Linked DNA regions of Prochlorococcus marinus str. NATL2A. The protein of the gene in region 1 interacts with the protein of each later gene in a pairwise test. Links are inferred from orthologs where the notes say so. Each region holds a gene or a part of one and is shown on either strand. Other genes may lie near its edges. The genes, in order: rlmN and ftsZ.

The links.
Region 2: the proteins of rlmN (region 1) and ftsZ interact in binary tests that used the Escherichia coli proteins (3 or more experiments, as listed by UniProt). The link is inferred for Prochlorococcus marinus str. NATL2A from one-to-one orthologs.

Annotation. Positions count from the first base shown.
Region 1 is NC_007335.2:1,493,044-1,509,127, forward strand. Bases 8,391-11,195 are described here. They hold rlmN (23S rRNA (adenine(2503)-C(2))-methyltransferase RlmN), read right to left. Parts: upstream 10,431-11,195; coding sequence 9,351-10,430; downstream 8,391-9,350. Other genes in these bases: PMN2A_RS08290 (sodium:solute symporter family protein), read right to left, coding at 8,391-9,320; PMN2A_RS08300 (high light inducible protein), read right to left, coding at 10,427-10,579; PMN2A_RS08305 (DNA-directed RNA polymerase subunit beta'), read right to left, coding at 10,646-11,195. In the rest of the region: PMN2A_RS08235 (hypothetical protein), read left to right, coding at 1-99; PMN2A_RS08240 (methyltransferase domain-containing protein), read left to right, coding at 80-835; bioD (dethiobiotin synthase), read left to right, coding at 832-1,482; bioA (adenosylmethionine--8-amino-7-oxononanoate transaminase), read left to right, coding at 1,534-2,859; PMN2A_RS08255 (J domain-containing protein), read right to left, coding at 2,920-3,360; 16S rRNA (guanine(527)-N(7))-methyltransferase RsmG, read left to right, coding at 3,438-4,184; PMN2A_RS08265 (aldo/keto reductase), read right to left, coding at 4,181-5,407; PMN2A_RS08270 (ferredoxin), read right to left, coding at 5,423-5,842; PMN2A_RS08275 (DUF1257 domain-containing protein), read right to left, coding at 5,857-6,249; PMN2A_RS08280 (DUF2997 domain-containing protein), read right to left, coding at 6,249-6,452; PMN2A_RS08285 (HEAT repeat domain-containing protein), read right to left, coding at 6,544-7,353; more of PMN2A_RS08290, read right to left, coding at 7,569-8,390; more of PMN2A_RS08305, read right to left, coding at 11,196-14,755; PMN2A_RS08310 (DNA-directed RNA polymerase subunit gamma), read right to left, coding at 14,798-16,084.
Region 2 is NC_007335.2:1,378,380-1,394,613, forward strand. The notes cover bases 1,780-4,734. They hold ftsZ (cell division protein FtsZ), read left to right. Parts: upstream 1,780-2,685; coding sequence 2,686-3,783; downstream 3,784-4,734. Other genes in these bases: PMN2A_RS07570 (cell division protein FtsQ/DivIB), read left to right, coding at 1,780-2,516; panB (3-methyl-2-oxobutanoate hydroxymethyltransferase), read left to right, coding at 3,947-4,734; hemW (radical SAM family heme chaperone HemW), read right to left, coding at 4,704-4,734. Also shown: tRNA (N6-isopentenyl adenosine(37)-C2)-methylthiotransferase MiaB, read left to right, coding at 1-150; PMN2A_RS07560 (D-alanine--D-alanine ligase family protein), read left to right, coding at 205-1,251; PMN2A_RS07565 (hypothetical protein), read left to right, coding at 1,288-1,698; more of PMN2A_RS07570, read left to right, coding at 1,686-1,779; more of panB, read left to right, coding at 4,735-4,765; more of hemW, read right to left, coding at 4,735-5,936; PMN2A_RS07590 (PIN/TRAM domain-containing protein), read left to right, coding at 6,045-7,154; PMN2A_RS07595 (ATP-dependent Clp protease proteolytic subunit), read left to right, coding at 7,193-7,867; PMN2A_RS07600 (ATP-dependent Clp protease proteolytic subunit), read left to right, coding at 7,928-8,530; ilvC (ketol-acid reductoisomerase), read left to right, coding at 8,660-9,655; adenosylcobinamide-phosphate synthase CbiB, read left to right, coding at 9,670-10,665; PMN2A_RS07615 (sugar transferase), read right to left, coding at 10,668-11,420; PMN2A_RS07620 (glycosyltransferase), read right to left, coding at 11,482-12,705; PMN2A_RS10850 (hypothetical protein), read left to right, coding at 13,207-13,350; PMN2A_RS07630 (high light inducible protein), read left to right, coding at 13,768-14,061; PMN2A_RS07635 (hypothetical protein), read left to right, coding at 14,117-14,329; and 5 more genes. UniProt on the Escherichia coli protein: Essential cell division protein that forms a contractile ring structure (Z ring) at the future cell division site. The regulation of the ring assembly controls the timing and the location of cell division.

The DNA.
Region 1 (16,084 bases):
ATCAACCTTCAAGACGAGGGGCATTCCATTACAAAAATTAAAAATATCAAAAAAATAAAACACTGGCTAGAATTTGATCATGCAAAAAATATGGTCTAGCCAAGTTAATAAGAACTTTAATGAAGCTGCATTAAGTTATGACGAATCAGCATCAATTCAAAAAAGTACTGCTTTAAAACTTGCAAAAATATGTTCTCATCATTCAATTAAACATGGACTATGGGTTGACCTTGGTTCTGGCACTGGACTACTCGCCAAATCATTAGAAGATATACATCCAAACCAATATGTAGTGAGATTGGATAATTCTAAAAAGATGATTGATCAACATTCAGAAAAGAGTGTTAAACAACTTTGGGATTTAAATAATGGGCTACCTAAGTGGTCTAAAAAACCAAATTTATTAGCTTCAAGTTTTGTTTTACATTGGCTAGATAATCCACAAAAGAAACTTGAGGAATGGTTCAATTCTCTAAGCTTAGATGGATGGATTGCTTTAGCAATCCCAATCCAAGGAAGTTTCCCAGAATGGTATGAAGCTGCCGAAAAGGCAAATTTAATATGTACGGCTCTTGATTTACCATCATACGACTCACTGATTAGAGTCGTTCCAAAACAAAGTATTTTATATGATAAAATTGAAGTTATCAAACAAACTGCTAAGAAGGCGACCTCTTTATTAAAACCGATGGTCAAGGTCGGGGCACAAAGTAGTCAGAAGGAACAATTAAGTGTTTCAGATTGGAGACATCTATTATCTTTTTGGCCAATTTCCAACAAAGATCAACAAGTAAGCCTTAGTTGGTCAATTCAGTTTTTATTAATAAAGCGATGAGTACTTTCTCTAAAAGAATTATCATTTGTGGTACAGATACAGATGTAGGTAAAACGATAGTTAGTAGTTTTCTCGTCCAAGGTCTTAAAGGTATCTACTGGAAACCCATTCAAAGTGGAACAGAGGAAGGCACAGATACCAAAACTGTTTGCAATCTCTTAAGTCTCGAACCTAACAGCTATCTTCCTGAAAGATATAAATTCAAGGCTCCTGTCTCTCCACATTGGGCTGCAGAACAAGAGTCTGCTTTTATTGAACCAAGTAATTTAAAATTACCTGACTTGGATGAATTAATAATTATAGAGACGGCAGGTGGTTTAATGGTTCCTTTAAATCGAGATTGGCTACAAATAGACCAATTAAAGGCTTGGGGAGCTCCAATAATTCTTGTGGCCAGAACCGGTCTTGGCACCCTCAATCACACCTTGTTAAGTCTAGAAGCCTTGAAACATAGAAATTTAGAGGTATTAGGAATAGTATTAAACGGCCCTCCACATAAAGATAATCCGAAGACTCTAGAACAATTTGGAGATACTAAAATTCTTGCAAGTCTTCCTATCTTTGACGAAGTCAATGCAAAAGTACTTTCACAAGAATGGCATAAACAGCAATTAGATCAAAAGCTTAAAAGATACATTCAAAACTAAAATTTTATTTTTTTCTTAATCAAAAGATTATTTTGACTTCAATCAAGTTAAATGAAACAAGAGGAAAAACTAAATTTGATGAATGAGAAAGAAAATTCAAATCAAACTATTCAGAATCCTCATATATGGCCACCATTCACTCAACTTACATCCTCTAAGCCTCAATTATTGGTTGAAAAAGCCAAAGGTGCCCTTTTACTTCCTAAAAACAGAGCTCCAATAATCGATGGCATAAGTAGCTGGTGGGTCACCCTTCATGGTCATGCAAATGAATATATTGCTAAGGCTATCGCAACTCAAGCAGAGCAATTAGAGCAAATTATCTTTGCAGATTTCACTCATCCTCAAGCTGAGCTATTAGCTAATCGACTAAGTAAATTAACAGGCCTAGAAAAGTTATTCTTTTCAGATAATGGCTCTACAGCAGTAGAAGTAGCTTTAAAAATGGCTCGTCAATGGTGGAAAAATAAAGGGGATAATAGATCTCAAATCATTGCATTCGAAGGTGCCTACCATGGCGATACATTCGGAGCCATGGCAGTAGGCGAACGCAATATATTTAGCGAGCCTTTTGATCAAATGCTATTTCCTGTTAGCAGAGTCCCTTGGCCTGAAACATGGTGGGGGGATGAAGATTTTGAAAGACGAGAAAAGGAGGTTTTAGAAACTCTTGATCACCTCCTAAAGACACCAACTATTGCTGTAATTATTGAGCCATTAGTACAAGGGGCTGGAGGGATGCGAATGGTTCGTTCAGAATTTTTAGTAGAAGTCGAAAAAAGAATTCGCCATGCAAATTCTTTACTTATCACAGATGAAGTATTAACTGGCTTTGGAAGGTGTGGAGAACTATTTGCTTTTCAAAGAGCAGGATTAAAGCCAGACCTTATATCACTCTCAAAAGGATTAACCGGTGGATTCCTTCCAATGGGAGTGACTATGTCCAGCAAAAAGATTTCCGAAGGTTTCCTTGGGGAAGATCCCAAGCAAACCTTTTGGCACGGCCACAGTTTTACAGCGAATCCATTAGGCTGTGCAGCTGCAAATGCTAGCTTAGATCTTTTAGAAAGATCTCCTCAAAAATATTTAGATTTTGAATCACGTCACCTACCACATCTACAAAAAATAGTTAAAGATCCAAGAATTGAATGTCCTAGAATCACAGGAACCATTGCTGCTTTTAATATTAAAGTGAAAGCCAATAAAGGGTATTTAAATTCAGTTGGGAAAATCATGAAAGCGAGTGCATTGAGTGTTGGTGTTTTCATTAGGCCATTAGGAGATGTAGTTTATCTAATGCCACCACTATGTATCACAGACCAAGAATTAGAGAAATGCTATTTTGGAATCCAAGAGGGCTTAAATGCTCTATCCTAAGATTTTTTCTTATAAAGACTCTAAGTACTTAGCTATATAATTATTTCTGAGAATTCAACCCTACATCAACCAACTTGGAGTAAAATCCAAGTTTCCACCTCTTAATAAAGAAATAAATACTCCTAAAGCCAGGCTCAAGAAAATAGAAGTAATTAAAAGAAGAAGTGAAAACAATTCTCCACCTGATAACGGTCGCCTTACTCCTATCGATTTAGAAAACTGTACAGGTTTTATATTTGTTAAATAAGGTTCTTTGCTCTGACTTATAAGATTATTATTTCTCTCTATAGACAAGTCATAGTTAGCCCTTAGAACAGGATCGCTTAATAAATCATAAGCCTCACAGACATTTTGAAATTGCCTTGTTGCTTCATCACTTGGTAAAGATGTCGTATCAGGATGAAGCCGCTTACTTAATTCACGGAAAGCTTTTCTAAGCTCTGCATTATTAGCAGAAGGAGAAACACCAAGCAGTTCGTAACAATTGGAAGAAGGGGCCAACTAAAGAAAATATGATCTAATAATGTATAGATTTTATCTAAATATCTCAGGACTGACTATTTCAAAAACAATTAACAATGTCTACTGATAAAAAAAACAGAACAGCAAGTCATCTCATGATATGGAATGAGCTTAAATGGGCGCCAAGTGAAAAACAATTAGCTCAATTCATCCACTTGCAAGAATTACTGAAAGAATGGAATAAGAAGATCAACCTTACTCGTTTAGTCGATGGAGATGATTTCTGGACTGCACAAGTATGCGATAGCTTGTTGCCACTATATGAAGAACTTCAACATCCGGAAGTTTCTCATAAATATATTGATATTGGTTCTGGCTGTGGATTTCCTGGTATAGCCATAGCTATAGCAATGCCAAATTCAAATATTACTCTTTTAGATTCTTCAAGTAAAAAAACAACTTTTCTGAAAGAAGTTTCTAAAGAGATTGGATTGGATTCTCGGATAAAAGTCGTAACCGAACGTGCTGAGGAAGCAGGAAGGAATCCAATCTTTCGAAGTAATTTTGACTATGCCATTGCAAGAGCAGTTGCTTCTGCAAATGTAGTAGCAGAATATCTCGTACCTTTTTTAAATTCAACAGGTCAGGCTCTCATATTCAAAGGAAGCTGGAGTGAAACAGAGCAACAAATACTAAAAAAAGCTTTAGCTGAACTGAATGCAGAGATCCAAAGAACACATGAATTCATACTCCCTAACAATCGCGGTATTAGAAATATTATTAGGATTAATTCTACTAATAAATGTCCCCATCAATACCCAAGATCAATTGGTAAACCCAAAAAACAGCCTTTAGGCTACTAAATCCCCCATAATCTATCTCTTCTTTCCCCTCCCAATCTATCTTTCAATTTTCTAAGTACAGAAGGTATTTCAGAGCTCCAAGGGCTATTAATCAAAACTTTTTTCAAGTCATCCTCACTCACTTCACAATCCAAGCAATCTGCGTTTGCCCCTGGAAACCAATGTCCCCCTCTCCCTAAAAGACCATAACGATCTTTAACAAAGCTTTCCATATCCCAAGCCTCTAATAAATTGTTTAGCCATAATAAAGTAGGTATATTTATCTCTCCTGGAGTTTGGTCCCAGCGAGGAAGACCTATATTCCAAGTAGTCAACCATGACTCTCCAAGCGATTTATACGAGGCATTTATTAGTCGCTTTTCAATGGTATTAATTACCCCATGCATGGTGTCCATTTTAGAAATCGCACTTAAATGAATATCCAGATCTTCAGGACTGGAAGCTCCAACACTTAATGTATGAATTCTTTTATCCCTCAAACAAAACAGATCGTTAAATTCTATTGGATGCAAAGGACTACATAAATCTAAAAGTTTTAATGACGGTGTATGTAAATGACCTCCCTTATCAGTAGGACTTATAATAAAAACCCCCAAATCATTAGCATCCGCTGCTTGCAAAGCTTTTTCGTTTTCCTGACGAATAAAATACCAATGCAAATTAACATAATCAAAAAAACCTGTTTCAATTGTTTTAATTATCAGGTCAACGTTTGCATGAGTTGAGAAGCCAACATGACCAATGAGACCATCTTTTTGCCAACGACGAACAATTTGTAGACATCCATTAGGACGAATAGTCATATCTAAGTGTTCAGGAAGGTTGATACCATGAATAGCTAATAAATCAATTTTTTTGGAACCTAATCTACTCATGCTCAACTCAAGTTCTTGCTCGAATATCGAAGGATCATTATTTGGTGGTACTTTCGTTTGTAATATTCTTTTTGGGTCATCGATTTGATCGAAGGCCCAGCCTATCTGGCGTTCTGATGTTCCATAATGACGAGCAGTTTCTATATGATGCATACCTTTTTGAGCGGCATAGCTAATAGTTTTTTGCAAGATTTCTTGTTGTTGATTATTGATCTCTTTAGGATCTAAATCCTTCCAGCTTTGTTGAAAGCGCATCCCTCCCAGAGATAAGACTGGTATCTGAATCTCAGTTCGCCCAAATCTTCTTCTAGGAATTGAATTGTTTTTACTATCTTTATTTTTTGGCACTTATATTTATAAAAATCAAGTAACAGGTGGTAACCCTAAATTCCTAAAATTATGATTTTTTATAACTTCCTTCAATTTAATTAAATCTTCAAAAGAAACCCAATCTATGCAATCAACTGGGCAGGTATCTATGGCTTCTTGTATTAATTCATCACTATCTCCATCTTGCCTAAAAGCTCTTGCTCTACCTTCTTCTGGCTCCATTGCAAAAGTATTCGTAGCAACCGAGCTGCAGTATGTACAGCCAATACATTTCCTCTCATCAACCCAAACAGCTTTTTCCCTTAACCTCCCTCCTAGAACTGGATCTCTACCACTAAGCTCGAAATCTTCATTATTAGCTGCTTCGAATGCAAGATTTGGATCATAAATACCATTTGATGGCTGATATTCAATAGACCTAGTTTCAAAAGCAGCTCTAGGATCAAAAGTCAATTTTCAAAAAAGTCCTAAGAATCCCAGCGAGTGACAACTAATTCTATTGATCCATCTATATTTTGTTTTTGCTCAGATACTTGAAATCCCTCTCTAGCTGTTGAATTAAGAACAGTATTAAGAGCATAACGCTGAGTGACTTGAGCTAAGAATCTTTCTATTGGTATTGATTGTTTCCAGAGGTCAAGATCAGTTACTAGTTCATATGATTTTGACCCTTCATTCCAACGAAATCCAATATCTGCTCCCTTACTCATCTCAACAGTCATTTGAGCCTTAACTGTTTGACCTCTGTAACCTCTAACCAAATTTTCACCTTCGTTAGGTATATAACCTAAGTCAATAAGAGCTTGTTTTAGAAACTCTTTTTTACGAAGTTGGGTTTTTACTGTGCTGAAATGTGACATCAGTGAATTTCTGCAGAAATAGTCTGTTTTTGAACCTTTTCACGAAGAAAGGTATCGGAGGTTGGTTCTCTTCTCTCAACGGTGCCTAAGGCATCCTCAAGCTTCTCAGTTAAATCGATACATGCTTCACCAACAAGACCCTCAACGGTTTCTTCAACCCGTCCATCTTGTCGAATTTTGAAACGCAATGTTCGTTGTGGCATGAAAGAGTGAGGTCCTAAGTCACGCATGATATAGAAAAAAACACTAGAAACGCGAATTATTAATTACAACGAATTGTTTTCGTACCAAAAATTAAACCAATTGACCATCATCAATTAATGATTTTAATTTTTTTTGTACCTCTTGATTGTCCAATTGCTCCAAAGCTGTCCTTGCTTCATACCTGACAGAAGGCTCACGGTCATTCAATAAAACAGAAATAAAAGCCTCTACTATGTGAATTTTGATTTCCTCACTCAAATGAATGTAAAGGCGACCAAGAGACCAAATACAATTACTCCTAACTATTGGTTCCCCATCAATTTGTAAACTTTCAAGTAATTGATTTGCTGCTGGCAAAGAGCTTTCTAATGAATTGAGACCAACCTCTGCTAAAGAACTGGATGCCCAAAGTCGAACAGCAGCAACATCTTGTTTTAAAGCATTAATCAGAGGTTCTAGAACGGGGGCATTTGAGTAATTTCCAAGACTCCAAGCAGTAGCTTTTCGCACATAAGCATTACTATCGAATCTCAATAAATGCAATAGAAGGTCAATAGCTTGGGGACAAGGATTTCTACCTAAAGCATAAACAGCGCTCATCCTCACAACTGGAGAGGGTTCGTCAAGTAAAGGGAGTAAAAATGGAAGAGCTCTAGAATCTCTGTGTTCACAAAAAACTCTTAGGCCTTGAAGTCTTTCTTCATTTCCAGATTGAAGCCATTTCAATGCAATATCACACTCTTTTGATGAATTCACTAGATCTTCATCAGTTTTATCTAGTTCAATTTCATCTAAAGGATCCCCAGCCAACTGAGCAGCTAGTTCTCGAGCCAAGAGATCAGGGTCTATGGCCAAATTTGCCAACCCTTCTTTACTTAAATTTTGATTTACATCACTCATAGCTCTGACTGAAGAAGAGCAAGCTTAATTAATTGGAGCTGGTGCAAGCATATCCCCAGGCAGCCATATACGAGCACTGACTGCAAACAAAGCGATACCAAAAAGAGCAACAATCAAGATAGGAAAAAGAGTTGTCCGTAAGAAACCCAAGGTTGCAAGTGAATTAGAATTTCATTCTGCTCTAAATTTTGACCATTTGGCTATTTAGCGTCAACTTATTGAGTTATTAGTCTTGTTTTCTTCATTAAAAACACAGAACTGACCGCAATGGAGAGTGCAATCCAAGCGCTCCTTTCTTGATGTAATAAGAAAGCTCCAATACTGAGTAAGCCTCCATAGAGAATACATGAGCCTAAAATGAAGCGACATCCAAGCACTGAAAAAGAATCAACTGGATCAATATTCAATTTCTTCCGTATTTTGCTCCAGCCAGGGCCTGGAGGTTTTACCTGCATTACAAAGTTATTGAGTGTCTCGTCAGACTCTGGCTCAGTGAAAAATAAGGTAAGCAGCCAAATCACGGCTGAAAATGAAGTTGTGAATAAAAGTCTTTTTCCAAAATCTTCAATTATGAAATAAGGCGAAACTGAAGTAATTAAGCCTATAAAAAAACCACTCAGCATTGCCGAAAGTTCCGCTAGAGCATTAACTCGCCACCAAAACCACCGAAGGACAAGCACAGCACCTGGGCCTGTACCTATCGCAATAACAAGTCTAAACATTGAACCAATACTGTTACTTAATAAAGCCGTGAGGACTCCAATTAGAAGCAACAAAATACTTGCTAGCTGGCCCATAAAAATCATTTCTCTAGGCCCAGCGAATGGCCTCACAAATCTCTTATAAAGATCATGTGCAAGATAACTTGCCCCCCAATTGATTGAGGTACTTACGGTGCTCATAAATGCAGCGACCAATGAAACTACGACTAATCCAAGTCCAACGGGTGGTAAGTATGTAACAGCAAGGTTTGGATAACTTAATTCCCAGTCAGCTTGTTGAGGCAAGAGGACTAAACCAGCTAAGCCAACTAAAATCCAAAGCCAACTGCGAACAAGATAATTAACAATTAAAAAAACTATTCCTGCCAAAGTTGCTTGTTTTTCATCTTTTGTAGCCAATAAACGTTGAATAAATTCCCCACCACCATCACTACGTCTGAAACTCCACCACTGCAAAGAAATAAAAGCGAAGAAAGTAGTAATACTTATTCCTGAGCTATCCAACCAATTGAAACCATTTTTGTTGAATGTCCATGGAAATAAAGAAAGCAGCTCAGGTCGATCTAATGCCTCTAACTTTGTTAACAAATTCGTCATACCACCTGAAGCATCAAGTGCCACAAAGCAAACAGCAAATGCGCCTAAAAGAGCTAATACAAGTTGTACAAAATCATTAACGACTACTGCCCAAAGTCCGCCTAGTACAGTGTAAACAAGCAAAAACAAAGCAACTAAAATCATTAAAAGTATCGTGTCAGTAAAGGGTCCGAATACAATATGTCCATCTACCACACCTAATGATTCAGCCACTTTACGCATTGCTAAGAAAGCATAACCAATCCCAATACAATTGATTGGAACTGAGAGTAAAAAAGCTTTTATACCTCTTAAGTAAGCTGCTGCTTGCCCCCCATAACGTAATTCAGTAAAGGCTGCGTCAGTCAATACTCCACTACGCCTCCACAGTGGAGCGAATATAACCGTCATAGCAACATGAGCAAGGCCAAAACTCCACCACTCCCAGTTTCCTGCCAAGCCTCGAGTCCCAATAACTCCGGCCACATAAAGAGGTGTGTCAATCGAAAACGTTGTTGCAGCCATAGACATACCTGCAAGCAATCCATTAAGACGACGACCAGCAACAAAATAGTCTGCTTCATTATGATTTTTTAGAGATATATAAATTCCTAATACCAAGGAAAAGATCAAATAAACAAATAAAATAAACCAATCAATTAATGTCATAAGAGTCCACAAGACATATATGTTTCCTGCTTAGTTGATTTTTATTTTATCGATTGTTTGCCTTCTTAATTGTCCACATGCCGCATCTTTATCTCTACCTCTACTTGCACGAACACTTACAGCAACTCCCCTATTTTCTAATAGCTCTCTAAAGGCATTAACTCTAGATTGGCTTGGTCGCTTAAAGTTCTCTTCAGCGATTGGATTATAAGCTATCAAATTAACATGGCTCTGAAAGCCTCTCATCAGGTTAGCTAACTGCTCTGCATGAATATCTTTGTCATTCAAACCGCCAAGAAGTATATACTCAAAGCTTACTCGTCTACCAGTGAGTTCTATATACTTTTTACAGTCTTTTAGTAATGAATTAATTGGATATGAACTCGCCGAGGGGATTATCAATTCACGCAATGTCTGATTAGGTGCATGAAGACTGACTGCAAGCGTGAATTTAACTCTTCCTAAACGGTCTTGAGCTAATTTTGCTAAATCTGAAAGAGTATTCGGTATCCCAACAGTACTAACAGTTATCTTCCTTTGACCAATACCAATATCACTTGTGAGACATTCAATAGAGTCCAGAACATTTCGAATATTCAGGAGTGGCTCGCCCATACCCATAAACACGACATGAGTAGGCCTCCTATTCATTGTTTCTCTAACACTAATAACTTGATCAACTATCTCATTCACATCAAGAGATCTATTAAGCCCCCCCTTCCCAGTCGCACAAAATTTGCAACCCATAGGGCAGCCAATTTGACTTGAAACACAAACTGTAAGTCTTTTATCTGTTGGTATTCCTACTGTTTCTACAATCTCACCATCAAAAGTCCCCATTAATAATTTCAATGTCTCATCTTCGGCTACAACTCTATTAATTTCGTCCAGCCTTCCAATCTGAATTCCTTTACGTACTAATGAATCTCGCCATTTTTTTGGAAGAACACTTATTGAATCTAAGCTTTTTGCCCCTCTTTGATAAATCCATTCGTGAATTTGCCTACCACGAAAAGACTTTTCACCTTCCTGACGAGCAAATTCTTCAAGATCTTCCGAACTTAAGCCAAGCAAGGATGAATTACTTGATAGTTTAGGAAGTTTTGTCACCAATTCATTAAGCCATGTCCCAATTTAAATTCCAAAAGAACTAACGCAATAAAACCAATCATTGCCCATCTGCCATTAACTCTTTCAGTATGTGTATGAAAGCCATAGCGAGGTAATTTACGCTTGGGAACTAGAGGTGGATCAATCATCGATGGACTTTTAATTGGAAGAACTAAATATTAGAAAGTTTAGAAGAGTAATGTAGAAAAATTCATTTATTCATCTGAAAGCAAGCCTTCTTCTTGCAAGCCCTCCAACGCAGCTGGATCTGGCATTTGGTCTTCGGCAGATAATTCATCATCGCCTACTGGGCGGGCAAATGCTGCAAAATTACTAGTTGTTGGGTCGATTCCGTGTCTACTTCTAGTTGCCTCTAAGTCCTCTTCGCTGGGATCATCCAAAACAGCGGTGTTCTTAGCTACTGGGGAAGAAGGCATATCAACAGTATAGTCAGGTCTAAGGTTTTGTATCCTTCGATAACCAGCTGGGTCCTCTGCAAGAATATCTGGATGAGGACCTGCTTCAGCATTTAACTCTTCAACAAAACCACTAAAACCTGTACCGGCAGGTATCAGACGACCAATAATGACATTTTCTTTAAGTCCACGAAGCCAATCAGACTTACCCTCTATAGCCGCTTCGGTAAGAACTCGGGTTGTTTCTTGGAATGAAGCCGCTGAGATAAAACTATCGGTATTAAGTGATGCTTTTGTGATACCAAGTAATACAGGAGTGAATTCCGAAGGAGCACCTCCAGTTATCGATATTGCCTGATTTGTATCTTCAACTTGTCTCAGTTCTATCAATTCTCCTGGTAAAAATGTGGTATCTCCTGCATCTTCTATTCGCACTTTACTAGTCATCTGCCGAACTATAACTTCTATGTGTTTATCATCTATGGCCACCCCCTGAGATTTATAAACATTTTGGACTTCACTTACCATCCTATGCTGAAGCTTAGCTATAGCCTCCTGAGCTGCATCCATCAGAGGTTTTTTATCGCGCAAGTCTGTAAAGAAACATTCCAAAAGCTCATGTGGGTTTACTGGGCCATCAGTCAAGAATTCACCAGCTATGACTTGTTGGCTATTTCTAACCATTACGTTACGACCTAACAAAATCGGATACTCAGAGATCACGTCATTGTCCTCAATAATAGATACAACTACGGAGTCATCGTCATCTCCTTTTTTAATATCTACTGTTCCGGATTTTTTGCATAAAATAGCTGAATCCCTAGGCCTTCGAGCTTCGAGTAATTCTTCAATTCTTGGTAAACCTTGAACAATATCACCTGTTTTTTGTCTTTCAAAAACCAACAAAGCTAAACCATCTCCTCTTTGGACCAGATCACCATCACGAACATGAAGGACTGAATCTGGTGAGACCATATAAGGTCTACCAAGACGCAACTTAACTTTCTTTCCATCTATATTTTCTATTTCACCACAAGCATCAATTGATTGGTCTTTTGAAACGAAGTCCCCATCTACTACTCTCTGTCCTACTTTCAAAAGAGTAGTTCCTTTGGAATCAATTGTTATTGTATCTTCTTCCCTTTCAACGATAAGTCGACGGACTGGATCACCGTCGACTGCATCAGGGAGTTGAACAACACCTTCCTGCTTACATAAGATCTGCGTTGTAGCAACAACGTCTCCGGCTGAAACAACTTGAGCATTTTCTATCTGTAATTCAGTATGTGTTGAGCCATGGCTAGAATCAGATGTAGTATCTCTTCTAACTAAAATACTTTCAAGAATTACTAATTTCAATCTATCACCCTTTGAATTCAAGTCTTGTATCACTTCTACGTCTACTGTCATCTGTGGCGTAGTGTCAAATGTCTCAAGCATCAGTTGGGTTTTAAGCAACTCAACACCTTCAACAGATTTAATAAGCTCTCCATCCTTGTAAGCAAGTCTTTGAGAGGCTTTTACTCCTAATGATGGGCCTTTGGGTTGTTTAACATGTTTTAATTCAGGCAATTGTGCCTGATCAGGAATATTGAATTCTTCTACAGATCTTAATAAAAGACCCTTACCTTCTGGTGTCTCAACTGATTGAACCATTACCATTGAATCAGTCTTAATCCCTTTTGCGATGGTTTCTCCGGGATTCACTATTTGCCCGTCTCCTTCAAATCTATCAAGTGCTTTGCTTTCTTTACAAAGTTTAAAAGTACCGCTTCTCACTATTATTTCTCTGAGAATATCATTTTTTTGAGTAACGGTAACTATTCCGGCAGTTTGACTAAAAATATCTTTAACAACTTCTGTCCCTGCCTCTATCCATTGGCGATCTTTAATCATTAACAATGAAATATCCTTATTGATTTCATGAGTCTCTTGAGGTATCCATAACAAAGTCCCACCTTTACTTACTTCATAACCATTCTTTGCGGAACGAGCTTTCTTGATTGTCAACCCAGGGGCATATTTAATCAGTCCTCCTGTTTCAGTTTTAAAGCGATCATCTGATAACTCAGCTATTACCTCATTATTCCCAATTTTACTTCCAGGAATAGTATTCAATCTGTAACGTGTATTATCTTGAGCTTCAAGATGCCATATTTCGCCTGAGTGCGTAGACTCTTCAAGTAATTTGAAATCATCTAAAGTCATCGAAGTTGTGACTATTTGAACTTCTCTAGAGTCACCAATAGAGTCTCTGAGTCTTACTTCACCTCCAAATTCACTTGCTTGGCTCGCTTCGGCTAAAACTTGTCCTTCCTTTACAGAAACATTGCCAGATACAACTGGCAAAGCATTAGGAGGTAAATTGTATACGTCTCCAGCTAGTACCCAAAGTCGACCAAGTCGTTGAGCTTTAAGAGTTATATTACCTTGCCTATCTGTGACCTCTCTGGGCTGGATAATTGTTTCATACCTAACTTGTCCAGCTAAATCGCAGATAACATCTTTAGTAGCCTTTTCAACACTTTTTTGCACAGTCCCACTAGCAATCTGAGCGACAGTCACATCTATATCGATGTTTTGACCATTGTCTACAAAAAGTAGAGAACCAATCGGTATATCAATTTTTTGAGGTTTGCCACCACTTGTCGGAACAATACTTAGATTAAAATCAACCTCAGCTTGCTGCGCTTCAACGCCATGTGGTGTTCTGTAGCCTCTTACCCGTGCCTTTGAACCAAATTCAACTTTTCCTGAAAGAGTAGAGCGAACAACACCAGTTTCTGCTGTTGACACCCCACCAGTATGGAAAGTTCTCATAGTTAATTGGGTACCTGGCTCACCAATAGATTGAGCAGCAACGATACCTACAGCTTCACCTAAATCAACGAGTTGATTATGAGCCAGCGCCCAACCATAACATTTACGACAAACTGATCTGGTCGCCTCACATGTAAGAGGAGATCTAACCCTCACACCTTGCATATTTGATTGTTCAAATTTCTTAGATAGCTGAGGATCAATTGGAGTATCTCTTTCAGCTAAAACTTCCTCGTCTGCATTAACGACTTGTTCGGAGGTCAAGCGTCCGACAAGCCTATTACCAAACTTTCCATCTTCTGCACTTATTAAAATTGATCTCGTAGTACCACAATCCTCTTCTCGAACAATCACGTCTTGAGCGACATCAACCAGGCGTCTAGTTAAATATCCAGAGTCAGCAGTTCTTAAAGCAGTGTCAACAAGACCTTTACGAGCTCCATAAGAGGAAATCACATATTCAGTTACCGTTAGACCCTCTCTAAAATTAGTTCGTATTGGCAAGTCAATGATTTCTCCTTGAGGATTAGCCATTAATCCTCTCATCCCAACAAGTTGACGGACTTGAGACATGTTTCCTCTGGCCCCTGAATTAGCCATCATCCATACTGAATTTAATGGATCGTTTTGATTGAAATTCTTCTTAACTGCATCAACTAATCTTTCATTAGTCTCAGTCCAAGTATCTATAACTTTTGTATGCCTCTCAACCTCAGTAATTTCTCCTAATCTATAGCATTCCTCAGTAGCGGTGATTAGTTCTTCGGCCTGACCAAGTAAATCCTGTTTTGCCTCTGGAACCTTTAAATCATCAACAGAAATTGAAACAGCTGCTTGGGTTGCATATCTAAAACCAAGATCTTTCAAGTTATCTGCCATAGCCGCAGTTGCAGCTGTTCCATGATGCTTGAATGCCCATGCAACTAAATTTTTCAAAACTTTCTTATCAACTACTTTATTTCTAAAGGGAGGAGGAGTTTTAGAAAGTCTTTGAACAGCTATGATCTCTGCTGCTTTTTTTGATTTAGAGCCTCTTTTTGCTTTTGATTTAGTAGAGGATTTACGAGTTTTAGGAGAGGAGGAAGTCATGATAGAGTGCTATTCAATAAAAAAGTGGATTTGTTCTGAGGTTTACGAGGTGGCTGCTACGGCATCAATAATTGTATGGTTCATTACGACTCGACCAACAGTAGTCAATATATAACGGCTAATTAAACTTCCATCTTCATCTAATCGGTCACGTCGATATGTCCATTCCTCAATACGGGTACCGTCTTTCAAAGTCTCTGACTTAAGCGGATTCTGAAGCTCATCGTCATCCTCAATTTCACCAGAAAATCGAACCCAAACCCAATCATGTAAATCTATTCTTTTATCTTCAAGAGCTTGTAAAACGTCCTCAAGTGATGCATAGGTATTTGAATAATCTCCGAACTTCGGCTGCTTTGATTGAGGCTGAATTGCAGTAAGGTAGTAAGACCCTAAAACCATATCTTGAGATGGGGTAACTATTGGATCCCCAGTTGCAGGGGAAAGAATATTGTTACTCGCTAGCATTAACATCCTTGCTTCTGTTTGCGCTTCAATTGCCAAAGGCACATGAACAGCCATTTGATCTCCATCAAAATCAGCATTAAAAGCTGGACATACCAATGGATGTAGCTGTATAGCTCGTCCAGCAACTAATTTAGGTTCAAAAGCTTGAATGCCTAATCGGTGCAAAGTAGGAGCACGGTTAAGCAGGATAGGATGACCCTCTATGACTTCCTGTAATACCTGCATTACTTCATCGTCTGCTTTCTGTATCAATTTCTTTGCAGCTTTGATGTTATTGACAATGTTCTGGCGAATCAATCGATGAATTACAAAAGGCTGAAAAAGTTCTATCGCCATTTCCTTTGGCAATCCACATTGATGCATTTTTAACTTGGGGCCAACTACTATTACCGAGCGACCTGAATAATCAACTCTTTTCCCAAGCAAATTCTGTCTAAATCTACCTTGCTTACCCTCGATAATATCGCTTAATGATTTCAAGGGGCGATTATTTGCGCCAACAACAGTTCTTCCCCTTCTACCATTATCAATAAGTGCATCTACAGCCTCTTGTAGCATCCTTTTTTCATTTCTAACTATTATTTCCGGAGCTAGTATTTCCTGAAGACGAGCAAGACGGTTGTTCCTATTGATTACTCTTCTATATAAATCATTTAAATCTGAGGTAGCGAATCTACCTCCATCTAGTTGCACCATAGGCCTCAAATCAGGAGGTATTACAGGTATCGCATCTAAAACCATCCATTCTGGACTTGCGCTTGTAGCAATAAAGTTATCTATTACCCTTAGCCTTTTTATAAGCTTAGCCCTTTTTTGACCTTTACTTGTAGCAATATCTTCTCGTAATTGCTCAGCAACTTC
Region 2 (16,234 bases), 120 kb from region 1 along the record:
AGTTTTCAATTAATGGGTCGAACACGTACAAACCGTCTCACTTTTTTCCCAAGATCATTAAAAAATGGAGTAGAAAACAAACTCGGTGAACTTATCAAGGTAAAGATTACTGATGTTCGTCCTTTTTCATTAACAGCCAAATTACTTTGAAAAGATCTTACATATCAAAATTGATACATAATTAAAAAAATAAATTCATTAAGTATGTTTTCAAATAAACAAGTTATAGGAGTTGTTTTTGGAGGTAAATCTAGTGAGCATGAAGTCTCTATAAAATCCGCGAAAACTATTTACAATGCTTTAAGATATTTAAGTAATAAGGAACGTTATATAGCAAGACCAATTTATATTGATAAGTACGGTTATTGGCATGACTATATATTTTCAGAATCCATTTTATTTGATAAAAAAGATCATTTAATCTTTGAAGAAAGAAGAATTAATCTTACTAATTTATCAAACATGGAAGATATTGATGTCTGGTTCCCTTGCCTTCATGGACCAAATGGAGAGGATGGTGTAATCCAAGGACTGTTTAAATCAACTGGAAAACCATTTGTAGGCTCGGGTGTTCTCGGGTCCGCATTAGGTATGGATAAAATAGCAATGAAATCAGTATTTAAATCATATAATTTACCTCAAGTTCCTTATATAAGCTTAAACAAACCTGATATCCAAAATAATTTATATATGAAATCTATTTATGAACAAATAAATAAAATAATTAGTTATCCTTGTTTTATTAAACCTGCAAATCTAGGTTCTTCTGTCGGCATAACAAAAGCATACTCAAAAGAAGAATTTATTGCTGGAATAGAATTTGCTGCAAAATATGATGAGAGAATTATAGTGGAAAAAAGTATAGAAGGAAGAGAACTTGAATGCGGTATTTTAGGAAAATCAATCATGAAGTCATCTGTTGTTGGGGAAGTTAAATTTCAAACTGATTGGTATACATATGAGTCTAAATATAATGCGAATCTAAGCAGTACAATTATCCCAGCTGATTTGAATATAGAGATATCCAATAAGATACAAAAACTAGCTATCGAGGCCTGTAAAGCTATTAATGCTTATGGTTTAGCAAGAGTCGATTTTTTTTATCAAGAGAGCACGCAACAGATTTATATAAATGAAGTAAACACCTTGCCAGGATTCACTAAAACAAGCATGTACCCGACATTGTGGGAAGCTTCTGGATTAAAACTAGAAAAACTTGTTGCTAATCTCATAGAAATAGCTAAAGAATGAATTAACCATGACATTTTTAGATATCTTTCTCAAAAAATGATTCACGGTCTCCTTTGGTTGCCATTACTAATGGCTTTTATCCTCATAGCATCCCTTGGATGGATAGAGAGAAGGCGACAGAATCTCTACTTGGTTTGGGCTAAAGGTTCTGAGCTAGCCAAGCTTGATGGGACAGGAGCTGCTCGATTAAAAGCTGGCATTTTATGCTGGAGCAGCTTTGAGGCTGGCAGCTTTAAGGAGGAAGCAACTTTCGAAGTTAAGAAATTAGAAATGGTTGAGCTGATGGCTCTCAGCTCAGGCGAAGCACCTTTAACAAAAGAATCTGAAGGACGTTGCCGATTAAGACTTGTTGGTTCAGGGAGAGAAATAGATGTGCCTTTTTCAGATGCTGAGCGTGCTCGTCAATGGATGGAAAAACTTATGTCCAGAGCAAGATGCGACCTTTGAAATCACATAAAAGAAAAAAAATAACATCACATGAAAACAATCGAATATCAACTGAAAAAGTCTCGTTTATCACTCAAAATAAAAAATTTTTAACTGAACTTTGGCAATTACTTTTTTTTACTAGCACTTCAACTTTTCTAATTCTTACATTTTTAAACCAAGCTTGGAAACCAATAAGTTTTGATCAAACTAAAATCACAGGTTTATCTGGAATAACAAAAAACGATATCAAAAAAACCACCACGATTTTTTATCCTAAAAATCTGTTGGAATTAAACCCAAAAGAAGTTGAATCTTATTTAATAAAAAAGTTTCCTATCAAAGGAGTTTCAGTAAGCCGAAAGTTTTTCCCTCCCGAAATTCACATAAATGTTTTAGAAAGAGAGCCCATCGCATTTGCAAGTCGAGGTTTTTCAAAAGATAGTGAAAAAGGAATGATTGATATTGAAGGATCTTGGATACCACTTCAATTTGTAAATAAATCAAAGCAAAATAAAATAAAGTTATCTATTGAAAATTGGAATCCAAATAAAAAAAAAGAAGTTTTTCTAATCATAAAAAATAGATTTATTTTTCAAAGCCCTCTTGAAAAAATCAAAATAAATCCTCTTCAGGAAATCAGCCTAAAAACCGAGCACTTCGATTTAGTCCTTTTAGGATCAGGAACTGATCGCTTAATCGAGCAAATCAACAAACTCAACCAGCTACAAAAATCGTTGCCAAATCTTTTAATCAACACAAAAGTAAAAATCGTGGATCTGAAAGATCCAACCAAACCAGAATTAAAAGTAGAAAGAATATTGAACGATGAAGGGTGAAACCCTTGCTATAACATGACTATTTAAAGATCTTCAATATATCTAGGTCAATTCAAGGTCAATCATGGAAATTAATTTGTAAATCAATTTGAACCTATAAGCCAACAGAATTCATGGATGATGTTCATAATGCCCAAAACGAGTTCTAATCCTGAATATGGTGATGGGAATGGGAAACAAATCTAGTTTCAACATGGACGAAGGAATCCTACCCAGTCAATCTGCACGTATTGAGGTCATTGGCGTTGGGGGTGGTGGAAGTAATGCCGTCAACCGAATGATTAATAGTGACCTTGATGGAGTCACATATCGGGTGCTTAACACAGACGCTCAAGCTCTCATACAATCATCCGCTACTCATAGAGTCCAGCTTGGCCAAAGTTTAACTAGAGGTCTTGGGGCTGGGGGCAATCCAAGTATTGGGCAAAAGGCAGCAGAAGAATCGAGAGCCGATCTTCAACAAGCCTTAGAAGGAGTAGACCTAGTATTTATTGCCGCTGGTATGGGAGGAGGTACCGGGACTGGAGCAGCCCCTGTAGTAGCTCAAGTTGCGAAAGAAAGTGGAGCTTTAACAGTAGGAATAGTTACAAAACCATTTAGTTTTGAAGGTAAGCGTCGTTTAAGACAAGCTGACGAAGGTATAGCAAGGCTTGCAGAGAATGTTGATACTTTAATTGTTATCCCAAACGACAGATTAAAAGACGTAATTTCAGGAGCCCCTTTGCAAGAAGCCTTCAGAAGTGCTGATGATGTTCTTATGAAAGGAGTTCAAGGAATAAGCGACATAATTACTTGTCCTGGTTTGGTGAATGTGGATTTTGCTGATGTGCGTTCTGTTATGACTGAAGCTGGTACTGCGCTTTTAGGCATTGGTTTAGGCTCTGGAAGGTCAAGAGCTTTGGAAGCAGCTCAAGCAGCAATCAATAGTCCTCTTTTAGAAGCAGCTCGAATAGATGGCGCAAAAGGATGTGTGATAAATATAACTGGAGGAAAAGATATGACTCTTGAAGATATGACATCTGCTTCTGAGGTCATATCCGATGTTGTAGATCCAGAAGCAAATATCATCGTTGGTACAGTTGTTGACGAAAAACTTGAGGGAGAGATTCAGGTAACCGTTATTGCTACTGGATTCGACAGTAATCAAATCTATTCAAATGAAAGGAATAGAGCAAGACTTTCACCTAAATCACTTTACGAACAACCAGAAGAGAGGGAAGCAGGGGCCTCTATTCCTGAGTTTTTACGTCTAAGACAAAATCGTTGAGACTTATCAACTTACTCGGATTAAGGTGACCCGGAGTCCACGCCTGCTTTGAGCATCCCGTATGGCTGCTACCTTCCGGTCCTGACCAGATTTAAGCGTCACAGCCGCATGGGGCCGAGTCACCAATACTCTAGCAATTCGTAAACACGTTATTAAGAATTAAATGCAAACCACAGAATTGGTTCGTTTTAAAAAGTTGGGCAAACAGATAAGTGTATTAACTGCTTGGGATGCTATCTCATCTTCAATAGTCGAGGCTGCAGGAGCTGATGTTGTTCTAGTGGGAGATTCACTTGGGATGGTTGTCTTGGGACATTCAACGACTCTTCCGGTAACACTTGATCAAATGCTTCACCACACAAAGGCTGTTTGTAGAGGTTTTTGTAAACCTCTTTCAAAACAACCCTTAGTAGTTTGTGATCTCCCTTTTTTAAGTTATCAATGTGGAGAGGACAAGGCTGTTGAAGCGGCTGGAACTCTCCTAAAAAACTCCACTGCTTCAGCAGTGAAACTGGAAGGAGCAGAACCTGAGACTTTATTAGTAATTAAGAGACTTATTAGAATGGGGATTCCAGTCATGGGGCATCTTGGCCTAACTCCACAGTCAGTTCATCAACTTGGATATAAATCACAAGCTAGGGATAAAGATAGTCAAGAAAAAATTTTTAAAGATTCAAAAATGCTTCAAGAATCAGGATGTTTTGCAATCGTTTTAGAACATATTCCAGGAGAAATTGCCAGCAGATTAAAGAAACATATAGATATTCCTGTAATTGGCATTGGAGCTGGAAATGATTGTGATGGGCAGGTAAGAGTTACCGCTGATATTCTTGGCCTTTCAATTGCGCAGCCTCCTTTTGCAAAACCTTTACTTGCAGGAAGAGAACTTTGCATAAATGCCCTAAAAGAATGGATTAATTCTACTGATCTCGATCAAGTGAATCCCACCACAAAAACATCTGAATCAAAATCTGATTGCTAATTTGCATCCCCTTAGGATCACTTAAAAAATATCTACCATTGTGTCTTAATAGAAATCCTTCATTTATAGAATTTAGCCAAAATTTCTCAAGTGATTTTAAATTCTTATCACATTTTTTTTGTGTCCATCCAGCATTTTTAGCAAGTTCCTCCAGATGAATACCCTCACGTCTCCTGAGACCAATCATCAGAAGTTCATCCAATGGCATTGATTTTGACTTTTCAATAGACAAAGTTTTCTCTAATGTCTGACTCTCTTGCTGTTCAAGCCATTTTTTATAACCAGCAATTGTTCTTGGTCTAGAGAATCTTTCCCCCCAAGGAGCACTTGTTGCCCCCATCCCAAAGCCCCACCAACCAGAACCACTCCAATACATGCGATTATGTCTAGATGCATGACCAGGCAATGAATAACTTGAAATCTCGTATCTAGCGAAACCTCTACTTTTCAGTAATCTAGTGGTTTCAAAATCTATTTTTTGAGATTCAGAATCAATTGGGATATTCAACTTCCCTTTTTTATGTAGTCTTCCAAAAACCGTATCTGGTTCGATAGTTAAATCATAAATTGACAAATGAGGGGCCTCCGTACTAACCGCTTGTTCCAACTCTTTAATCCACTTAGACAAATTTAATCCTGGAAGATTTTGAATCAAATCAAGACTCCAGCTTCTTAGCATTCCTTTTTTAAATAAATTATTTACCCAATCACAAGCCTCAATTAATTGTGAACGATTATGTTTTCTACCAATTGAAGCCAAAGTACTGTCATCAAATGCCTGAGCACCCAAGCTAAATCTATTAATTCCAATCCCTATGTATCCATCCAGGTCGTTTTCAAAAAATGTTGCTGGATCAACCTCCATAGTTATCTCTGCACCATCTTGAAATCCAAATTTTCTTTGAAGATTTTTCAACAAATCACCCACCTCATTTTTTTTTAATAAAGAAGGGGTTCCACCGCCCAAATAGATTGTTGATAATGCAGGACCTTTAGGGGAGATTGAAATCTCTCTATGAAGTAAATCCAAATATGAGTTAATAGAAGTTATCCCTGGACTATCTGGAGATTGAGCGCTATCACCTAAAGGGATAATCGAAAAATCGCAGTAAAAACATCTTTTATGGCAAAAGGGTATATGCAAATATGCACTTCTTGGTGGGGCTACCATTTGAGCTCCAGATATACAAACCCAAATAAATGGTCACTTTTACAATCCAAATCTTTGAAAATAAATAAAGCTTTAGTAAAAAACGAAAAGCAAGCATAACCTGAATATATGGCAGACCTAGTTATTCTGGTTTTATTTCTTATATCAGGTGCAATCACCGGATGGATTGGAGTGAATTGGTTACCTGAGGAGACTTTAGATCATATAACTAATCTAAGAAATTTAAAAATTGCTTTATCAGGATTAAGCGCTCTTATAGGCCTGTTAATAGCCTTCCTTTTTCAGCAATTTAGAAATAAATTAACTAAAAGAATAAGAACTATGCCAACAGATCTACTAGTTAGTAGATCTGTTGGCATAGTTCTCGGGCTTGTCATAGCAACACTTTTATTAGTTCCTTTACTACTTTTACCTTTACCCTCTGAATTGTTTTTTGTAAAGCCTATTTTTGCTGTACTTAGCAACATTTTTTTTGGAGTACTTGGATATAACCTTGCGGAAGTTCATGGACGAACCGTTTTACGTCTATTCAACCCAAATAGCACTGAATCTTTGTTAGTGGCAGATGGGATTTTAACTCCAGCCAGTGCAAAAGTTTTAGATACAAGTGTAATAATTGATGGTCGCATTCAGGCCCTCCTTAGATTTGGGCTTATAGAAGGGCAAATAATCGTAGCTCAATCAGTTATGGATGAGCTTCAAAAACTATCTGACTCAAGTAACAACGAAAAAAGAGGAAAAGGAAGAAGAGGACTAAAATTACTTAACCAATTAAGAGAAAGTTATGGAAGAAGATTAGTTATAAACAGTACTAGATATGAAGGGGAAGGAACTGATGAAATTCTTTTAAAATTAACCTCAGACATTTCAGGAATATTAATTACTGTCGATTACAACTTATCTCAAGTAGCTCTAGTCCAAGAAATAAAAGTACTTAACCTAAGTGATTTAGTACTTGCAGTTAGGCCTGAAGTTCAACCTGGTGAGAAGTTAAATTTAAAAGTAGTTAGAGAAGGTAAGGAAAACTCACAAGGTATTGCTTATCTTGAAGATGGCACAATGGTAGTTATTGAGGAGGGTCTCCAATGGATCGGTAAAAGAATAGAAGTAGTTGTGACTGGAGCATTACAAACACCGACGGGCCGAATGGTTTTTAGTAAAGCTTCAAATGATCAGCCCCCGAACAAATTTGAAAAAACAAAAGCATCTCAAGGCTAGATCTAGCTAGGCTCGAATTCAATAAGACTTAACTTCATATGACTGCATCTTCCCCATATTATGGCGACTCTGCCGTAATGAGAACTCCGCCCCCTGATTTGCCATCACTTCTTCTAAAAGAAAGGATCGTTTATTTAGGCTTGCCATTATTTTCCGATGATGATGCCAAAAGGCAACTTGGAATGGATGTAACTGAACTAATTATTGCCCAACTTCTTTTTCTGGAATTTGATAATTCTGAGAAACCTATTTATTTTTATATAAACTCAACTGGAACAAGCTGGTACACAGGAGATGCAATTGGATTTGAAACTGAAGCCTTTGCAATCTGCGACACCCTCAGATACGTCAAGCCTCCCGTGCATACTATTTGCATAGGCCAAGCGATGGGGACCGCAGCAGTAATACTTTCAGCAGGAACAAAAGGTCAACGTGCAGCATTACCTCATGCATCTATAGTCCTTCATCAGCCTAGAAGTGGGGCTCAAGGCCAAGCAACTGATATTCAAATCAGGGCGAATGAGGTTATTCACAATAAGAAAGCCATGCTAGAAATACTTAGTCATAACACTGGAAGATCAGTAGATCAATTATCCAAAGACTCTGATCGAATGAGTTATTTGAACCCTCATGAAGCAGTTGATTATGGGATTATAGATCGCGTTCTTACTAGTAGAAAAGACTTGCCAAGCGAGAAAGTTTTGTCCACATAACCAAATTATTTTTACGAATTTTTAAATCATTACCCTCAACTACTAAACAACAAATTAGCCATGCCAATAGGTACTCCAAGCGTTCCATACCGTCTTCCAGGAAGTCAATTCGAAAGATGGGTTGATATTTACACAAGACTAGGTGCGGAAAGAATTCTATTCCTTGGTCAAGAAGTAAACGACGGAATTGCAAATAGCCTCGTAGCACAAATGCTTTATCTTGATTCTGAGGATAGTAGCAAGCCGATCTATTTGTATATCAATAGTCCTGGAGGGTCTGTAACCGCGGGTTTAGCTATCTATGACACGATGAAATATGTAAAAAGCGACCTAGTAACTATTTGTGTTGGGTTGGCGGCCTCGATGGGTGCTTTTTTACTCTCTGCAGGAACAAAAGGCAAAAGGCTTGCATTACCCCACAGCAGAATCATGATTCACCAGCCACTTGGCGGTACTGCGCAAAGACAAGCAAGTGACATAGAGATTGAAGCACGTGAAATTCTTAGAATCAAAGAAATGCTCAATAAATCAATGGCAGAGATGACGGGACAAACATATGAAAAGATAGAAAAAGATACTGATCGTGATTACTTTTTGAGCGCGGAAGAAGCAAAAAATTACGGCCTAATCGACCGAGTAATTACACATCCAAGTGAAAGTTAAGATGAAAAGTTCGACGTTCTTATTAATTAAATTATCTTGATAGTCAAAAAAATATATCAATGAAAGTGGTTTCAATAGCACTCTATTTCGTAAGCTCAGCCTTAATTCAGTTCTGAAATACCCACTCACATGGCAAAACTTTTTTACGACTCCGATGCAGACCTAGGTCTTCTTCAGGATAAAACCGTTGCAATTATTGGCTATGGATCTCAAGGCCATGCGCATGCATTGAATTTAAAAGATAGTGGCATCAAAGTTGTTGTTGGGCTTTATGAAGGAAGTCGATCAGCCAGCAAAGCCACATCTGATGGATTGGAAGTTTTAAGCGTCGCGGAGGCTTCAGAAAGGGCAGATTGGATCATGATACTTTTGCCTGACGAATTTCAAAAAGATGTTTACTCCAAAGAGATAGCACCTCATTTAAAAGCTGGAAAGATACTAAGTTTTGCTCATGGTTTCAATATTCGCTTTGAATTAATAAAACCACCTGAATTTGTCGATGTAGTAATGATTGCCCCAAAAGGGCCAGGTCACACTGTCAGATGGGAGTATCAGAATGGCCAAGGGGTTCCTGCTTTGTTTGCTATTGAGCAAGATTCCTCAGGCAATGCAAGAGCACTTGCGATGGCATATGCTAAAGGTATTGGCGGAACACGCGCTGGAATTTTAGAAACCAATTTTAAAGAAGAAACCGAAACAGATCTTTTTGGAGAACAAGCAGTTTTGTGTGGAGGCCTTTCAGAATTGGTCAAAGCTGGGTTTGAGACTCTTGTTGAAGCAGGTTATCAACCAGAATTGGCTTACTTTGAATGCTTACACGAAGTCAAGCTAATAGTTGACCTTATGGTTAAAGGAGGTCTAACTGCGATGAGGGATTCGATTTCAAATACAGCTGAATATGGAGATTACGTAAGCGGTCCAAGATTAATAACCAAAGAGACCAAAGAAGAAATGAAAAATATTCTTGCCGATATTCAAGATGGTACTTTTGCTAAAAACTTTGTAAAAGAATGCGATGAAGGAAAACCTGAAATGAAGAGAATTCGCAAAAAAGACTCCGAACTTCCAATAGAAAAAGTAGGCAAAACACTTCGCTCGATGTTTAGTTGGCTTAAATCAGACTAAATATCATTCACTTAATCTTAGTTGCTGTTATTCTTGACCTTTTAATAGGTGATCCAAAAAGCTTGCCACACCCTGTTCAATTTATGGGTTTGGTTATTAGTTTTTTAAAAGGGTTAACAGAGAGAATTGCGAAAGAAAATAAATCGAAGTTATATATAGGAGGATTAATAATTACACTTTTAGTTGTATCATTAAGTGGTATATGTGGATGGATGATAGAAAGATTATTTTTATTTTTTGACATAAAAAATCCTATATTAAGTACATTATTTTTTTGTTTGATTATAAGCAGTTCTCTTGCTTCAAGAAGTCTTAATAAAAGTATTCTTGAAATTTTAAATATAATAAAAAAAGAAAACACTATAGATAATTTGAGTAATTTAAGACAAAAATTAAGTCTTATAGTTGGTAGAGATGTCGAGAATCTTGATATAAATGAAATTCTTAGAGCCTTAGCTGAAACAGCAAGTGAAAATTCTGTGGATGGTATCTTTGCTCCATTATTTTGGATGTTTTTAGGAACTATTTTCTGGGAATTCAATCAATCCATGCCAGGGCCATTGGCGATGGCATGGATCTTCAAAGCATCTAGCACCATTGATTCAATGCTTGGATATAAAGAAGGGAAATTAAAGTGGCTTGGCTTTACTGGTGCGAAGCTGGATGATCTAATGGTATGGCTACCCTCAAGAATTGTATTAATTACTCTTCCTTTTTGCTGCAAAACAAAGCAGTCAATTTTCAAAACAATAAAAAATTCTTGGAAGGATGGAATTGTTGACTCTTCGCCAAACTCAGGAATTTCTGAAGCAATTTTTGCTTATTGTGCCGAAGTAAAAATGGGGGGGGTAAACTATTACAAAGGGCAAAAAAGTATAAAGCCAATAATTGCAGAACCATACCCTATGGCAAGTATTAATTCAGTCAGAAAAATACTTGGTCTTAGTCTTAGGCTTGAGCTAGTTTGGCTTGTAGGTTTTTACTTGATTATAAAATTTATAAATTTATAAATTCAAAAAGCACCTCTATCCATTGGAAAGAGTAAAACGCCTAACGTAAGAATAATGATTTCCAAATCAAGTAGAAAATTTCTATTTCTTGCATAAAACAAATCTAATTCAACCCTTTTTTTGTAACTCAGATTATTTCTACCACTAACCTGCCATAATCCAGTTAGTCCTGGTCTAACTGATATAACCTCTTCCATAAAAAGACTGTATTTAATAATCTCATTACTAACTATTGGTCTTGGTCCAACAACACTCATTTCCCCTTTCAAAACATTAAAGAATTGGGGTAATTCATCTAAACTAGATCGTCGAAGAAATCTTCCTAATTTTGTTATTCTTGGATCTTGACGTAATTTAAAATCTTTTTCAAATTCCTTTCTCATAAGCGGATATTTTTCTAATAAGTTTGGTAGTAAATCATCAGCATCTTTATACATAGTACGAAACTTTATACATCCAAATTCTCTATAGTTTCTACCTACTCTTTTTTGTATATAAAAAACTGATCCGGGAGAACTTAACTTTACTAATATTGCAATTGAGATAAATATTGGTGAACCTAAGGTTAAAACAATCAAAGAAAAAATAATATCTCCTATTCTTTTTAATGTGCGTCCAGATCGACTTTGATTTCTTATTATTTCTACAGCAGGCAAAGAGGATGGCTCTTTTGAGATGACTTCATACGGAATTGTTGGAGAGCCTTTACGGAACTCAGACCATCGCAATAAAGATTTTCTAGGATTAGTTTGCACAAATTATTAAGGTAGTAAGCTCACTACTCGAATAAGATCACACCTTACTTAATTAGGATTTTCATGATGAAGAAGTAAGGTCACTAGTAGCAATGTCACAAGAATTGACATGTTCCCTCCAAGCTCTATTTATGGTTTTGGCAAATTTATCTTTAAAAGAATCTTGAGAAAAAGAATTACTCCAATCTCTAATTAACTCAGGTTTTAAATCTCTCCAAAGTTGCTTTTGCTTGAAAAATTCGATTGCTTCAACCAGGGACTTTACTGTCTGAGAAGGGAACAAAAGGCCAGTTGCTCCTTTGTCAGAATCAGAATGAAAACATTTAACCGTATCTAAAACCCCTCCCTTACCAAAAGCAATCACAGGAGCACCTGAGGCCATCGCCTCCACAGGAGCTATTCCAAAATCTTCAATACCAGCGTAGACAAAGGCTCTACATCTGCTCATTAGACTTTCAATCTTCTCTTTGCTTTGAAAACCAATAATTTGAACAGTTGGACCTGCAAGTTTTTTTAAATATTCCTTTTCCACTCCGTCGCCAACAATTATTAAAGGTAATTTGAGCCTATTAAAAGCCCTAACAAGTAAATCAACCCTTTTATTAGGAACCAATCTACAGACACTTAAATAGAAATCTTCCCTAGGCCTATTCCATTCAAAACGATTTACATCTACAGGTGGATGTAACACCTCTGAACGCCTTCTCCAATACTTCCAAATCCTTTTTGCCGTAAAATTAGAATTGGCCAGCAAGTAATCTACTCTTGAGCTACTTAATTGATCCCATTGCCTCAAAGTATGCAATTGCCATCTAATTAACGGCCCTAAACCAATTCTTCTTAAAAAAGATCTTTTCAAATATATATTCATTTGATCCCAAGCGTATCTAACAGGTGTATGGACATAACTAATATGAAGTTGATCAGGCGATGTCAAAATACCCTTAGCGACAAGATGATTACTGCTTAAGATCAATGGATACCCCTCAAAATCGAGTTGCTCAATCGCAAAAGGCAAAAGTGGTAAATATTGTTGAACATGTGAAATCCCGAATGGTAAATTTTGAATAAAGCTAGTTTTTACTTTTCGATTAAATAACCAGCTATTTTTTTCTAACCTCTCTTCATTAACCAAAGAAAATAGTTCTGGCTTTGATGCAATTTCAGTTAACAAATCATCAATTACCTGAACAACATTCTCAGCACCTCCTGTCGATCTTGGAGTAAACCACTCATGCACTAATGCAATATTGCTTGGAAGATCTAAAGATGAATTTACGCTCAAAGTAATATCCTTAAATCCTAAAATTATTTTTATTTTATTACAACATAGATATTATGACAAGATATGATAAAATTATCAATTGTTCAAAATTAAATTATTTTTCACTAAGCGTAATAGCTTATCAAATTATTTTCCTAAAAAGAAATACCTATCTTATCTATTGATGATATTAATGGATCATAAAAGTTGTGAAAGAAACTGCCACTAAAAGAGAATAAATAAACTAATCCACTTAAGAGACCTAGAGAAATAAAGTACCTAACATAGCCAGTTCTTCTTTCCAATCTAGAAACTGAAAAAAGCATAATTAATAAAAAGATTAAACCTATTGACTCGGAAAATAGTAAAGCTGATCTATCAACAACTAATTCAAAATTACTTCTCAAAATAAGATCGTTTCCCACAATATTCTTTTTTAATAAAATAAAATTAAATATCTCAGAGAAGGTTAAACTGATAATAATAAAATACGAAACTGGCTTTGTAAGCCTGTTCATTGTTTTGCTAAAACTTAATAAGAGCAGAGCTGTAAAAAAAGATGCAATTAATGGCATCCCAGGAATTAGCCAAGTAAGATTTAACAACATGGTTATCAAAGAAGCTTCATTTTATGTACAGCCACAAGTTCTTTTATTAGTTCTTTAAAACAAAGAATAAAAAAACAAGCTGAATCTAAAATAATACTAATAGGCCTGGGGCTTTTCATTTTAGAAAACGATATAATAATTTTTTAGCAAAAAAATGAGTCAAAAACAAGCTATCAATTGATAGTCAAACAAAACTTAATAGGAACAAAATAAAATCTTTTTACATTTACATAACTCTTTTCTTTTTTTGTGTAAGGAATATAAACTACTAATACATACAACTTAAAAATAATAATATTCTAATAAATAGAATATTATTATTTTTACTGATTCTTATTAAAAATTTAGATTATTTTCTAAATGATGCATAAAGATAATGATTTAAAAAAATCTAAAAGATATCGCCACATATCAAAAAGACAAAACTCATATCAAACTAGATTATAATTAGACTATAGAAAAGCTTTAAACTCAAATGTCCGAGAATGATTCTGAAACCAATAATCAAAGTATCAATTCAGATCTAGATGATACAAAAACAATCCAAACCAGTAATGATCCAAAAATAATTGATCAAAGTCAAGACCTCCATTCGTACCCTAAATGGATAAATAATAAAGGGGAAGAGGTAAAACAAGTTTTTGGTTTTAATGAGAATGCTGAACTCGTTAATGCCAGAGTCGCTATGATCGGTTTTTTAATGCTCATACTCACTGAATTAGCTTTTGGTGGCGAACCAGCAACGCTCAAAATTTTTGGAATTAGCTAGAAATCAAATCTTTATATTATATTTATTCCATTAACTCACTTACTTTTTACAAGCTATGAATAAAAAAACATTAATTGGTGTCTCATATGTATCTGCTTGGGTGATTCTTTGGGGCACAATTGGTTCACTTATTGATTTTTATTTCCTTCAAAATACATATCTTCCTGGATCAATAGGGCAGTTTGCAACATTTATAATTACAGCTTTTCTCTCTTCAATTATTGCCATATATATTTTCCCAACTATAAATAATAAATTTATAAGTTAATAACGATAACGTTCAACTACTTGAGAAGGCTTGTCATTGATTCCTTTCTGATAAAGAATCCATTGATTAGTTTCTAGATCGTGATCACAACCCAAGCCTTCTAGTTCAACAGATTGCAATCGTAATTCATAATGACATTGCTGATCAGCTTCAAAAGCGGATTTATAGCCAGTAAAAAAATATAAATATCCAAGAATAATTGCTATTAAAGAAATAAACACAATACTTATTTTCATAAAAGCTAATCAATCATTAATGATATATTAGCTTTTCTCGTAGACAAAAAAAAGAATTTATAATTTTTTCTCTTTTCCTGTTTCTAAAGGTATCTCACATTCAGTTAAATCATGATCGTTTAAACGATCCAATATACGAACCATATCAAGAGCTGACAGCTCCCCATCAGTTCCCCATTTAAGAGTTGTCTTTCGCTGTTGAGGGATTTTTTTCGCCTTGTCCTCCTGGCTTCTTTTTTGGGCCATTACTACTAAGATTTCTCTAATAAAAATATTAAAATATAGAGATTGCATCTCAAAACTCAAAAAAGAATTCTTAGCCAAACTTTACTTTTATTTTTTATTAGTAGTATTTCCCTGTTTTTATAAATCCGACTAAATTGTTCCTAATGATTGAATTATTAGGTTTATAAAACAGCTATCATCGTCCAAAATTGTAAACAAACTCTTGAAATCCAGGATTGTAAAAGTAAACAAGTACACTAATAACTAATAAGACATTTAAACCAATTACTATTGAACCAATAATAACTCTCTGACGCTTACCTGGGACTTTATATTTCATGCCAGCTGGCAGGTTAACTAATACATCTGGATCATTAGAAGTTGATTTCTTAAACTTATTGTCCTTAACCTTATTGGCCTTGGTTGCCTTATCATTAGTTTTTTTGGAATTAAAAGCTTTAGAGCCCATTTTCTTAGTTAGAAGAATTTCTTTATCTTTATACTTCTAAGCTTACTTAAGCGAATCAGATAAAAACCTCTTTTGTTCTAGTTTTTCACATTAGTTTGTTAACTAACTCAGAAATCAATAATCAAGTGATAAATTTATTGATTATATTTAGCAATATTTCTTGATCGAATCAATAATACTTTTAGCTTCTTTTCTTTTGAAATTAGAATTCATAGCCATTATTAAATTTGCCTCTAAACCTAGTAATCTAGTCTGACAAGAAAACTTTTTATTTATTGCAGCCCTTTTTTGATAGTCATTTATTTTAAATAATGCTTCCTTGCAGGATTTGATGTTTTTATAACATCTAATCACCAAAGTATCAATTTCCAGAAATTCTTTGGATTCTATTGATATCAGTGGATTTAAAGGAATGAATATATATATATAAAGAACAAGTAAGAATTTAATTTTTTCAAATGTATAACTAATCAAAACATAATCTCCAATAAAATGTGTTGATAATTTCTTTAGTATGACTAACAATAGCTACGTAAATAATAAGAAAGCTTATTTTCTTAATCATACAAAGTTGAGATTTTCACAAAAAAAAGGGACTCATTTTTAAAGAGTCCCTTATAAAAATAAAAAGGTAAGTAAGCAAAACAGCTTTTTAAAAACTCATCCCTGAACACGGTCTTTAAACAATTTCCCAGCTGTAAATGCAGGGACTCGCTTAGCAGGTATTGCTATCTTTTCTCCAGTTTTAGGGTTAAGTCCCTGACGTGCAGAACGATCGCGGGGCTCAAATGAGCCAAACCCCAGAATGGAGACTTTCTTACCCTCCACTACAGAATCAATAATTGTATCTATGGCGGCATCAACTACCAGAGAGACGTCTGTTTTAGTTAGCTCTGTACGAGCAGCAACCAGGTTGACTAAATCTGCTTTGTTCATTGGAAGGATTGTATGTAGCAGGGAGTAAGAGGAGGGAAA